2 regions of the Paenibacillus sp. R14(2021) genome follow, and region 1 is predicted to be linked to the other one. Evidence: a T-box and tRNA genes for the amino acid it is inferred to sense, from the RefSeq annotation. Region 1 holds a T-box; the other holds one or more tRNA genes.

Region 1 (4,175 bases):
CTGCAGGAAGAAGAAGAAGTCACCGAGCGGGAACGCATCGATACGCATGAAGAACAAGATGTTGAAACTTCTGCTTTCGAAGCACGTAAACAAACTGCAAAAGGCAATAATATAGTCAGCATTCATTCGCAGAAGAACGTTCGCGTTATTCTGAACGAGCCGCGCTCCTATGAAGAAGCACAAGATATTGCGGACCATCTTCGATCACGAAAATCCGTCGTCGTCAATTTGCAGCGAGTCCGTTCCGATCAAGCCGTCAGGATCGTTGATTTCTTGAGCGGGACAATCTACGCACTGAACGGCGGGATCTCGAAGCTTGGGCCTAACATTTTTCTATGCACGCCGGATACGGTTGAAATTCAAGGCGCAATAACGGAAATGCTGGCAGAGGAGCAAGACTACAAAAAATCGAGGTGACCTTGAGTTGGATTTCGTACAATTAATATTAACCCTGTCTCAAATTTATCAGTATATGATTATCGGGTATATTCTGCTTTCGTGGCTGCCGGGTCTTCGTGACAGCTTTATCGGAGAGCTTCTTGGCAAATGCGTTGAGCCTTATTTGAAGCCGTTCCGCAGATTTATTCCTTCTATCGGGGGCGTCATCGACATTTCGCCCATCGTAGCCTTGTTCGCGCTGCAATTTGTAGCTCGCGGACTTATCTTTATTCTTCAGCCGATCTTATGAAGAATGATATCTACGTCCATTTTCATCCGGATGAACGTCCATTCGTGGACCGGGCATCGGAGTGGGTGGACCGTGCAGCCTTTGCTCACGAGATGAAGCTGACGGATTTTCTGGATCCCAGGCAGGCGGACATCTTGGTTTCATTAGTCAATCGAAACCCGGATGTGCAAATCCGCCTGTTTGGCGGTTATGAGGGAGCAGAACGTAAGCGCGCTATCCTTGCACCGGATTACCGGGTACTGGACGATGAGCCGGAACGAATCGCGCTCATTCAAGTATCCGGCGGTACACAGGGACATTTGGAACTGGATCATGGCGATTATTTAGGTGCCCTGCTCGGTCTTGGCATTAAGCGGGACCGAATCGGCGACCTTCATGTGCATGATGACGGAGCCCATTGTCTCGTTGCGGAAGAAATAGCCGACTATATCAATATTCATCTGCGGCAAGTCCACCGTGTTCACGTCCTAACGGATCTGCTTCCGACGGCGTCGCTGCGTCCGGCCGTTTCGGCTCTGGAAGAGATGAACATTTCGGTGGCTTCTTTGCGTCTAGACGGTATTGCAAGTGATGTACACCGAATGAGTCGAACCAAAATTGTAGATCCTATCCGTGCAGGCAGATGCCGCGTGAACTGGAAGGTGGAAGAGGATCCATCTGCCCCGCTCAAGGAGGGGGACGTCGTTTCCTTGCAGGGATTGGGACGGTTTAAGGTGCTTGGCGTTGACGGCGTTACCAAAAAAGGCAGAGTCAGGGTCAAAATCGGCAAATTTATCTAATTCTTTGCAGGAAAATGACTTCATCTGTCGAAATTAGAATGTACAATCGGGACGACACGTCCTAGGACTCGATAACATTCAGGAGGTGCGCCAGTGCCGTTAACGCCATTGGACATACATAACAAGGAATTTGGCAGACGTCTTCGCGGATATGATGAAGATGAAGTGAATGAATTTCTCGATCAGGTTATTAAAGATTATGAAGCGCTCATTCGTGAAAATAAAGAAATTCAGAACCAAGCGCTTGCACTGCAAGAGAAGCTGAATCATTTCGCAACCATCGAAGAAACCCTCAGCAAGACAATTATCGTGGCGCAGGAAGCAGCAGATGAAGTCAGAAGCAATGCGAAGAAGGAAGCGCAGCTCATCGTGAAGGAAGCGGAGAAGAACGCAGACCGGATCATTAATGAGTCGCTCAGCAAATCCCGCAAGGTCGCCCTTGAAGTCGAGGAGCTGAAGAAGCAGGCGTCGATCTACCGTGCCCGGTTCCGGACATTGGTTGAAGCACAGCTGGATCTCTTGAGCCATGACAGCTGGGATTCCTTGGAGGGGCCATCCACGTACACAAGCGAAATTGTGCGCGGCTAAGCCCAATTGTTTGACAATTGTTTAGGAATGGCGTATAAATGGTAATAATCCATGTATACGAATGAATTCGTTGACGAGAACGAGTACGCGTGCGGATGCTCTCCAGAGAGCCGGCGGTTGCTGAAATGCCGGTGTGCAGACCCTTGCGGAAGATCCTCTCCGAGAAGCGCAGCTGAACCTTATGAGCACTCATAAGAAATAAGCTTCGCCGGTGGTCCGCCGTTACCCGGAACTCGGATGTGTACATCCGTGACTAAGGTGCCAAACAATCGGTGCTGTTTTTGCCTATCTATACGGAGGGGCTCTCAGCAGCCAGCGATTGTATGGAACAAGGGTGGTATCGCGAGCAACAGTCTCGTCCCTTTTTTAAGGGGCGGGGCTTTTTTTATTTTCAGGAGCCATGAAAGGGGCGTGCGAAGATGCAGCGCATCGATGTGAAAGAGAAAGCAAGAGCCCGTGATCTGCGGGTATTAGGCAAGTGGAAAGAGGATCAAACATTCCAGAAATCAATCGATAACCGAGCGGGCAAACCGAACTTCGTCTTCTACGAAGGACCGCCGACCGCAAACGGAAAACCGCATATCGGACATGTGCTAGGTCGGGTTATCAAAGATTTTATTTGCCGGTATAAGACGATGGACGGCTACCGGGTTGTGCGTAAAGCTGGTTGGGACACCCACGGTCTGCCAGTCGAGCTTGGCGTCGAGAAACAGCTGGGCATTTCCGGCAAGCAGGAAATCGAGAATTACGGCGTAGAAGCCTTCATCAAGAAGTGCAAAAGCAGCGTATTCGAATACGAGCGCCAATGGCGCGAGCTGACGGAAGCGATTGGCTATTGGACGAATATGGACGATCCTTATATCACGTTGAACAATAATTACATCGAGAGCGTCTGGCATATCCTCTCCACCATTCATGGCAAAGGCCTGCTTTACCGCGGGCACCGCGTAAGCCCGTATTGCCCGGATTGCCAGACAACGCTCAGCTCGCATGAAGTCGCGCAAGGCTACGAGGATGTCAAAGATCTGAGCGCCACCGTGAAATTCAAGCTGACAGGCAGCGGCGAGTTCGTGCTGGCATGGACGACGACACCATGGACGCTTCCGGCGAATGTTGCGCTTGCCGTGAATCCAAACCTGAGCTACGCGCGCGTCCTGAAGGACGGCGAGGTGTACATCGTTGCCGAAGCGCTTATCGAAAGCGTCATGAAAGGCGATTACGAGGTGCAATCCACCGTGAAGGGCACGGAGCTGCTGAATCTGAAATATACGCCGCCTTTCAACTATGAGATCGTCGAGAACGGCCATTTTATCATCCCGGGTGATTACGTCAGCGACACGAGCGGTACGGGTATCGTTCATATCGCGCCTGCACACGGCGATGAAGACTATAAGGTTGCCCGTCAGAACGGCGTAAGCTTCTTGAACGTCGTAGACAACGCCGGTCGTTACACGGAAGTCGTGACAGATCTCGCCGGCCGTTTCGTGAAAGAGTGCGATGTCGATATCGTGAAAATGCTCAGTGAGCGCGGTCTCTTGTTCTCGAAGGAACGCTACGAGCACAGCTATCCGTTCTGCTGGCGCTGCAAAACGCCGCTGATCTATTATGCAACAGACAGCTGGTTCATCGAGACGACGGCTATAAAGGATCAACTAATCGCAAACAACAGCGGCGTGGACTGGTATCCGTCCCATATCCGCGAAGGACGCTTCGGCAAATTCCTTGAAGATCTCGTCGACTGGAACATCAGCCGCAACCGCTACTGGGGAACGCCGCTTAACGTTTGGATATGCGACACCTGCGGCGGGCAGCATGCACCTGGCAGCCGCGCAGATTTGGCGGCACGCTCCGTTACGCCGATCTCGGAAGATATCGAGCTGCATAAGCCTTACGTCGACGACGTTAAGCTGCATTGTCCGCACTGCGAAGGCGGCGTGATGACGCGCACATCCGAGGTGATTGACGTCTGGTTCGACAGCGGCTCCATGCCGTTCGCGCAGTATCATCAGCCATTCGAGAAGCAAGAAGAGTTTGCCGAGCAGTATCCGGCTGATATTATCTGCGAAGGCATCGACCAAACGCGCGGCTGGTTCTTCAGCTTGCTGGCAGTATCCACGCTC
Region 2 (4,175 bases), 1.7 Mb from region 1:
CTTATGTTGCAGGGGTAGGGGAGCGTTGAATGTACGTTGAAGTCAGACCGTAAGGACTGGTGGAGCGCATTCAAGTGAGAATGCCGGTATGAGTAACGAAAAGACAAGTGAGAATCTTGTCCGCCGTAAGACTAAGGTTTCCTGAGGAAGGCTCGTCCGCTCAGGGTAAGTCGGGACCTAAGGCGAGGCCGAAAGGCGTAGTCGAAGGACAACAGGTTGATATTCCTGTACCACCGTAAGCCGTTACGAGCAATGGGGTGACGCAGAAGGATAGTGACGCGGGCTGATGGATGCCCGTCCAAGCAGTGAGGCTGATGTGTAGGCAAATCCGCACATCGATAAGGCTGGGCTGTGATGGGGAGCGAAAATTGCAGTAGCGAAGGTCATGAGTTCAGGCTGCCAAGAAAAGCCTCTAGCCAGGTGAAGGTGCCCGTACCGCAAACCGACACAGGTAGTCGAGCAGAGTATGCTAAGGCGCTCGGAAGAACTCTCGTTAAGGAACTCGGCAAAATGACCCCGTAACTTCGGGAGAAGGGGTGCCTCGGTAGGGTGAATAGCCCGAGGGGGCCGCAGTGAAAAGGCCCAAGCGACTGTTTAGCAAAAACACAGGTCTGTGCGAAGCCGTAAGGCGAAGTATACGGGCTGACGCCTGCCCGGTGCTGGAAGGTTAAGGGGAGTGGTTAGCCGCAAGGCGAAGCTATGAACCGAAGCCCCAGTAAACGGCGGCCGTAACTATAACGGTCCTAAGGTAGCGAAATTCCTTGTCAGGTAAATTCTGACCCGCACGAATGGCGTAACGACTTGGGCGCTGTCTCAACGAGAGATCCGGTGAAATTTTAATACCTGTGAAGATGCAGGTTACCCGCGACAAGACGGAAAGACCCCATGGAGCTTTACTGCAGCTTGATATTGGACTTTGGTACGATCTGTACAGGATAGGTGGGAGCCTAAGAAGCCGGAGCGCCAGCTTCGGTGGAGGCAACGTTGGGATACCACCCTGATCGTATCGGAGTTCTAACCTGGTACCGTAATCCGGTACAGGGACCGTGTCAGGTGGGCAGTTTGACTGGGGCGGTCGCCTCCTAAAATGTAACGGAGGCGCCCAAAGGTTCCCTCAGAATGGTTGGAAATCATTCGCAGCGTGCAAAGGCATAAGGGAGCTTGACTGCGAGACCTACAAGTCGAGCAGGGACGAAAGTCGGGCTTAGTGATCCGGTGGTACCGAATGGAAGGGCCATCGCTCAACGGATAAAAGCTACCCTGGGGATAACAGGCTTATCTCCCCCAAGAGTCCACATCGACGGGGAGGTTTGGCACCTCGATGTCGGCTCATCGCATCCTGGGGCTGAAGTAGGTCCCAAGGGTTGGGCTGTTCGCCCATTAAAGCGGTACGCGAGCTGGGTTCAGAACGTCGTGAGACAGTTCGGTCCCTATCTGTCGTGGGCGTAGGAAATTTGAGAGGAGCTGTCCTTAGTACGAGAGGACCGGGATGGACGCACCGCTGGTGTACCAGTTGTTCCGCCAGGAGCACCGCTGGGTAGCCAAGTGCGGACGGGATAAGCGCTGAAAGCATCTAAGCGTGAAGCCCCCCTCAAGATGAGATTTCCCAATTCGTAAGACCCCTGGTAGACGACCAGGTTGATAGGTTCGAGGTGGAAGTGCAGTAATGCATGTAGCTGACGAATACTAATCGGTCGAGGGCTTATCCTAACGTCTTTCACAGAGACAACCAGCTAATTGTTTTGCATGAAATCATATTCAGTTTTTAGGGTGTCATCTTTACATAGATTGAAGGTACACCCACCTCGTAGTGGGTTTTTTATTGGCCTTTAGCTCAGCTGGTTAGAGCGCACCCCTGATAAGGGTGAGGTCGGTGGTTCGAGTCCACTAAGGCCAACCATTCCCTTTGGGGCCATAGCTCAGCTGGGAGAGCGCCTGCCTTGCAAGCAGGAGGTCAGCGGTTCGATCCCGCTTGGCTCCACCAAGATTGTTCAACCTATTCCCTGATAGCTCAGTTGGTAGAGCACTCGACTGTTAATCGAGTTGTCACAGGTTCGAGTCCTGTTCGGGGAGCCATTTCTGGAGAGCTGTCCGAGTGGTCGAAGGAGCACGATTGGAAATCGTGTATACGTTAACCGCGTATCGAGGGTTCGAATCCCTCGCTCTCCGCCAGAACTTTTATCGTGATCAGGCCCGTTGGTCAAGTGGTTAAGACACCTCCCTTTCACGGAGGTAACAGGGGTTCGAGTCCCCTACGGGTCACCATCTTCATCTTTCTTTCTGGAGGCTTAGCTCAGCTGGGAGAGCATCTGCCTTACAAGCAGAGGGTCGGCGGTTCGATCCCGTCAGCCTCCACCATAAATGTTTACAATGACGCGGGGTGGAGCAGCCCGGTAGCTCGTCGGGCTCATAACCCGAAGGCCGCAGGTTCAAATCCTGCCCCCGCAACCAATTACCTTCGGTGTGAGCCGAGAATTATAATGTGGAGCCGTGGTGTAGTGGCCCAACATGCCTGCCTGTCACGCAGGAGACCGCGGGTTCGAATCCCGTCGGCTCCGCCATTATAACCAAGTACGGCTCGGTAGCTCAGTCGGTAGAGCAGAGGACTGAAAATCCTCGTGTCGGCGGTTCGATTCCGTCCCGAGCCACCATTTTAGACAAGCAATAATGGAATAACTTGCCGGTGTAGCTCAGTTGGTAGAGCAACTGACTTGTAATCAGTAGGTCGGGGGTTCGAATCCTCTCGCCGGCACCATCATGGAGGATTAGTGAAGTGGCTAAACACGGCAGACTGTAAATCTGCTCTCTCTGAGTTCGGTGGTTCGAATCCATCATCCTCCACCACTTTTCTTACCTAGGGGCATAGTTTAAGGGTAGAACAGCGGTCTCCAAAACCGTTAGTGTGGGTTCAATTCCTGCTGCCCCTGCCAATTGAATGTTGTTAGTTGTTATATGGCGATCGTGGCGAAGTGGTTAACGCACCGGTTTGTGGATCCGGCATTCGTGGGTTCAATTCCCATCGGTCGCCCCATATTAACTAAACCAAAAGCTTTATGTTGGGGATTAGCCAAGCGGTAAGGCAACGGACTTTGACTCCGTCATTCCCTAGGTTCGAATCCTAGATCCCCAGCCATTTATTTGAGCCATTAGCTCAGTTGGTAGAGCACCTGACTTTTAATCAGGGTGTCGTAGGTTCGAGTCCTACATGGCTCACTTTTCTTGTTATGCGGTTGTGGTGGAATTGGCAGACACGCTATCTTGAGGGGGTAGTGCCCACCAGGCGTATGGGTTCGAGTCCCATCAACCGCACCATCAATCACATATGCGGTCATGGCGGAATTGGCAGACGCGCTAGATTCAGGTTCTAGTGTCAGCAATGACGTGGAGGTTCGAGTCCTCTTGACCGCACCATCTGCGGAAGTGGCTCAGCGGTAGAGCATCGCCTTGCCAAGGCGAGGGTCGCGGGTTCGATTCCCGTCTTCCGCTCCATCATGGCGCCATAGCCAAGTGGTAAGGCAAAGCTCTGCAAAAGCTTCACCCCCAGTTCGAATCTGGGTGGCGCCTTGAATGTTTTGTTTTCGATCGCGGGATGTAGCTCAGCTTGGTAGAGCACCTGGTTTGGGACCAGGGGGTCGCATGTTCAAATCGTGTCATCCCGACCATATCCTTATTATTGCGGGTGTAGTTCAATGGCAGAACTTCAGCTTCCCAAGCTGATGGTGTGGGTTCGATTCCCATCACCCGCTTTCCTATTTAACAGAAGCCTTTTATCCATCCGGATGAAAGGCTTCTTGTTGTTTACGGTTGCTGCGTACCGCCAGGTAGACGCCTGATAAACAGAGCGTTAGAATTGAAGAATCCCGCAATAGCTTTATTAATACGCAAAAGAAAAGATGGAGATTATGGAGATTCAACTTGAGCAGCGAACCATTGACGTTCATGTCGCATACGGCGCTGGGAAGAAGCTTTCCATCCATATCGAGCCTAACGGGTTCATTACGGTGAAGGCCCCCAACGGTACAAGCGACGAGCAGATCTTGCGCGCAGTAAGACAGCACGGACAGGCCATTACGGCACAACTGGATCGGCTTGAGAAAGCCCGTGAGGCGCTGCAGATGAAGGATTATCAAGAGGAGGGCAAGTTCCTCCACCTGGGGCAATATTGCCTTTTGAGT

Evidence for each region. A T-box is a leader RNA that pairs with one kind of tRNA and senses whether it is charged. The one in region 1 lies ahead of ileS (isoleucine--tRNA ligase), so its partner is inferred to be a tRNA-Ile.
Region 2: it has a tRNA-Ile gene. The T-box ahead of ileS (isoleucine--tRNA ligase) is inferred to sense a tRNA for this amino acid. The anticodon was not compared.

Annotation. Positions count from the first base shown of each region.
Region 1 is NZ_CP080269.1:95,532-99,706, forward strand. Features, by position in the region: gene KXU80_RS00455 (cell division protein SepF) at 1-417, shown strand, start outside; gene KXU80_RS00460 (YggT family protein) at 473-688, shown strand; gene KXU80_RS00465 (YlmH family RNA-binding protein) at 685-1,467, shown strand; gene KXU80_RS00470 (DivIVA domain-containing protein) at 1,561-2,055, shown strand; T-box leader at 2,117-2,421, shown strand; gene ileS (isoleucine--tRNA ligase) at 2,475-4,175, shown strand, end outside.
Region 2 is NZ_CP080269.1:4,336,198-4,340,372, forward strand. Features, by position in the region: rRNA gene KXU80_RS20195 (23S ribosomal RNA) at 1-1,710, shown strand, start outside; tRNA gene KXU80_RS20200 (tRNA-Ile) at 1,824-1,900, shown strand; tRNA gene KXU80_RS20205 (tRNA-Ala) at 1,909-1,984, shown strand; tRNA gene KXU80_RS20210 (tRNA-Asn) at 2,001-2,076, shown strand; tRNA gene KXU80_RS20215 (tRNA-Ser) at 2,082-2,172, shown strand; tRNA gene KXU80_RS20220 (tRNA-Glu) at 2,191-2,265, shown strand; tRNA gene KXU80_RS20225 (tRNA-Val) at 2,283-2,358, shown strand; tRNA gene KXU80_RS20230 (tRNA-Met) at 2,375-2,451, shown strand; tRNA gene KXU80_RS20235 (tRNA-Asp) at 2,485-2,561, shown strand; tRNA gene KXU80_RS20240 (tRNA-Phe) at 2,576-2,651, shown strand; tRNA gene KXU80_RS20245 (tRNA-Thr) at 2,680-2,755, shown strand; tRNA gene KXU80_RS20250 (tRNA-Tyr) at 2,760-2,844, shown strand; tRNA gene KXU80_RS20255 (tRNA-Trp) at 2,857-2,930, shown strand; tRNA gene KXU80_RS20260 (tRNA-His) at 2,956-3,031, shown strand; tRNA gene KXU80_RS20265 (tRNA-Gln) at 3,058-3,133, shown strand; tRNA gene KXU80_RS20270 (tRNA-Lys) at 3,141-3,213, shown strand; tRNA gene KXU80_RS20275 (tRNA-Leu) at 3,227-3,312, shown strand; tRNA gene KXU80_RS20280 (tRNA-Leu) at 3,325-3,411, shown strand; tRNA gene KXU80_RS20285 (tRNA-Gly) at 3,415-3,489, shown strand; tRNA gene KXU80_RS20290 (tRNA-Cys) at 3,494-3,564, shown strand; tRNA gene KXU80_RS20295 (tRNA-Pro) at 3,586-3,662, shown strand; tRNA gene KXU80_RS20300 (tRNA-Gly) at 3,676-3,746, shown strand; gene KXU80_RS20305 (M48 family metallopeptidase) at 3,903-4,175, shown strand, end outside.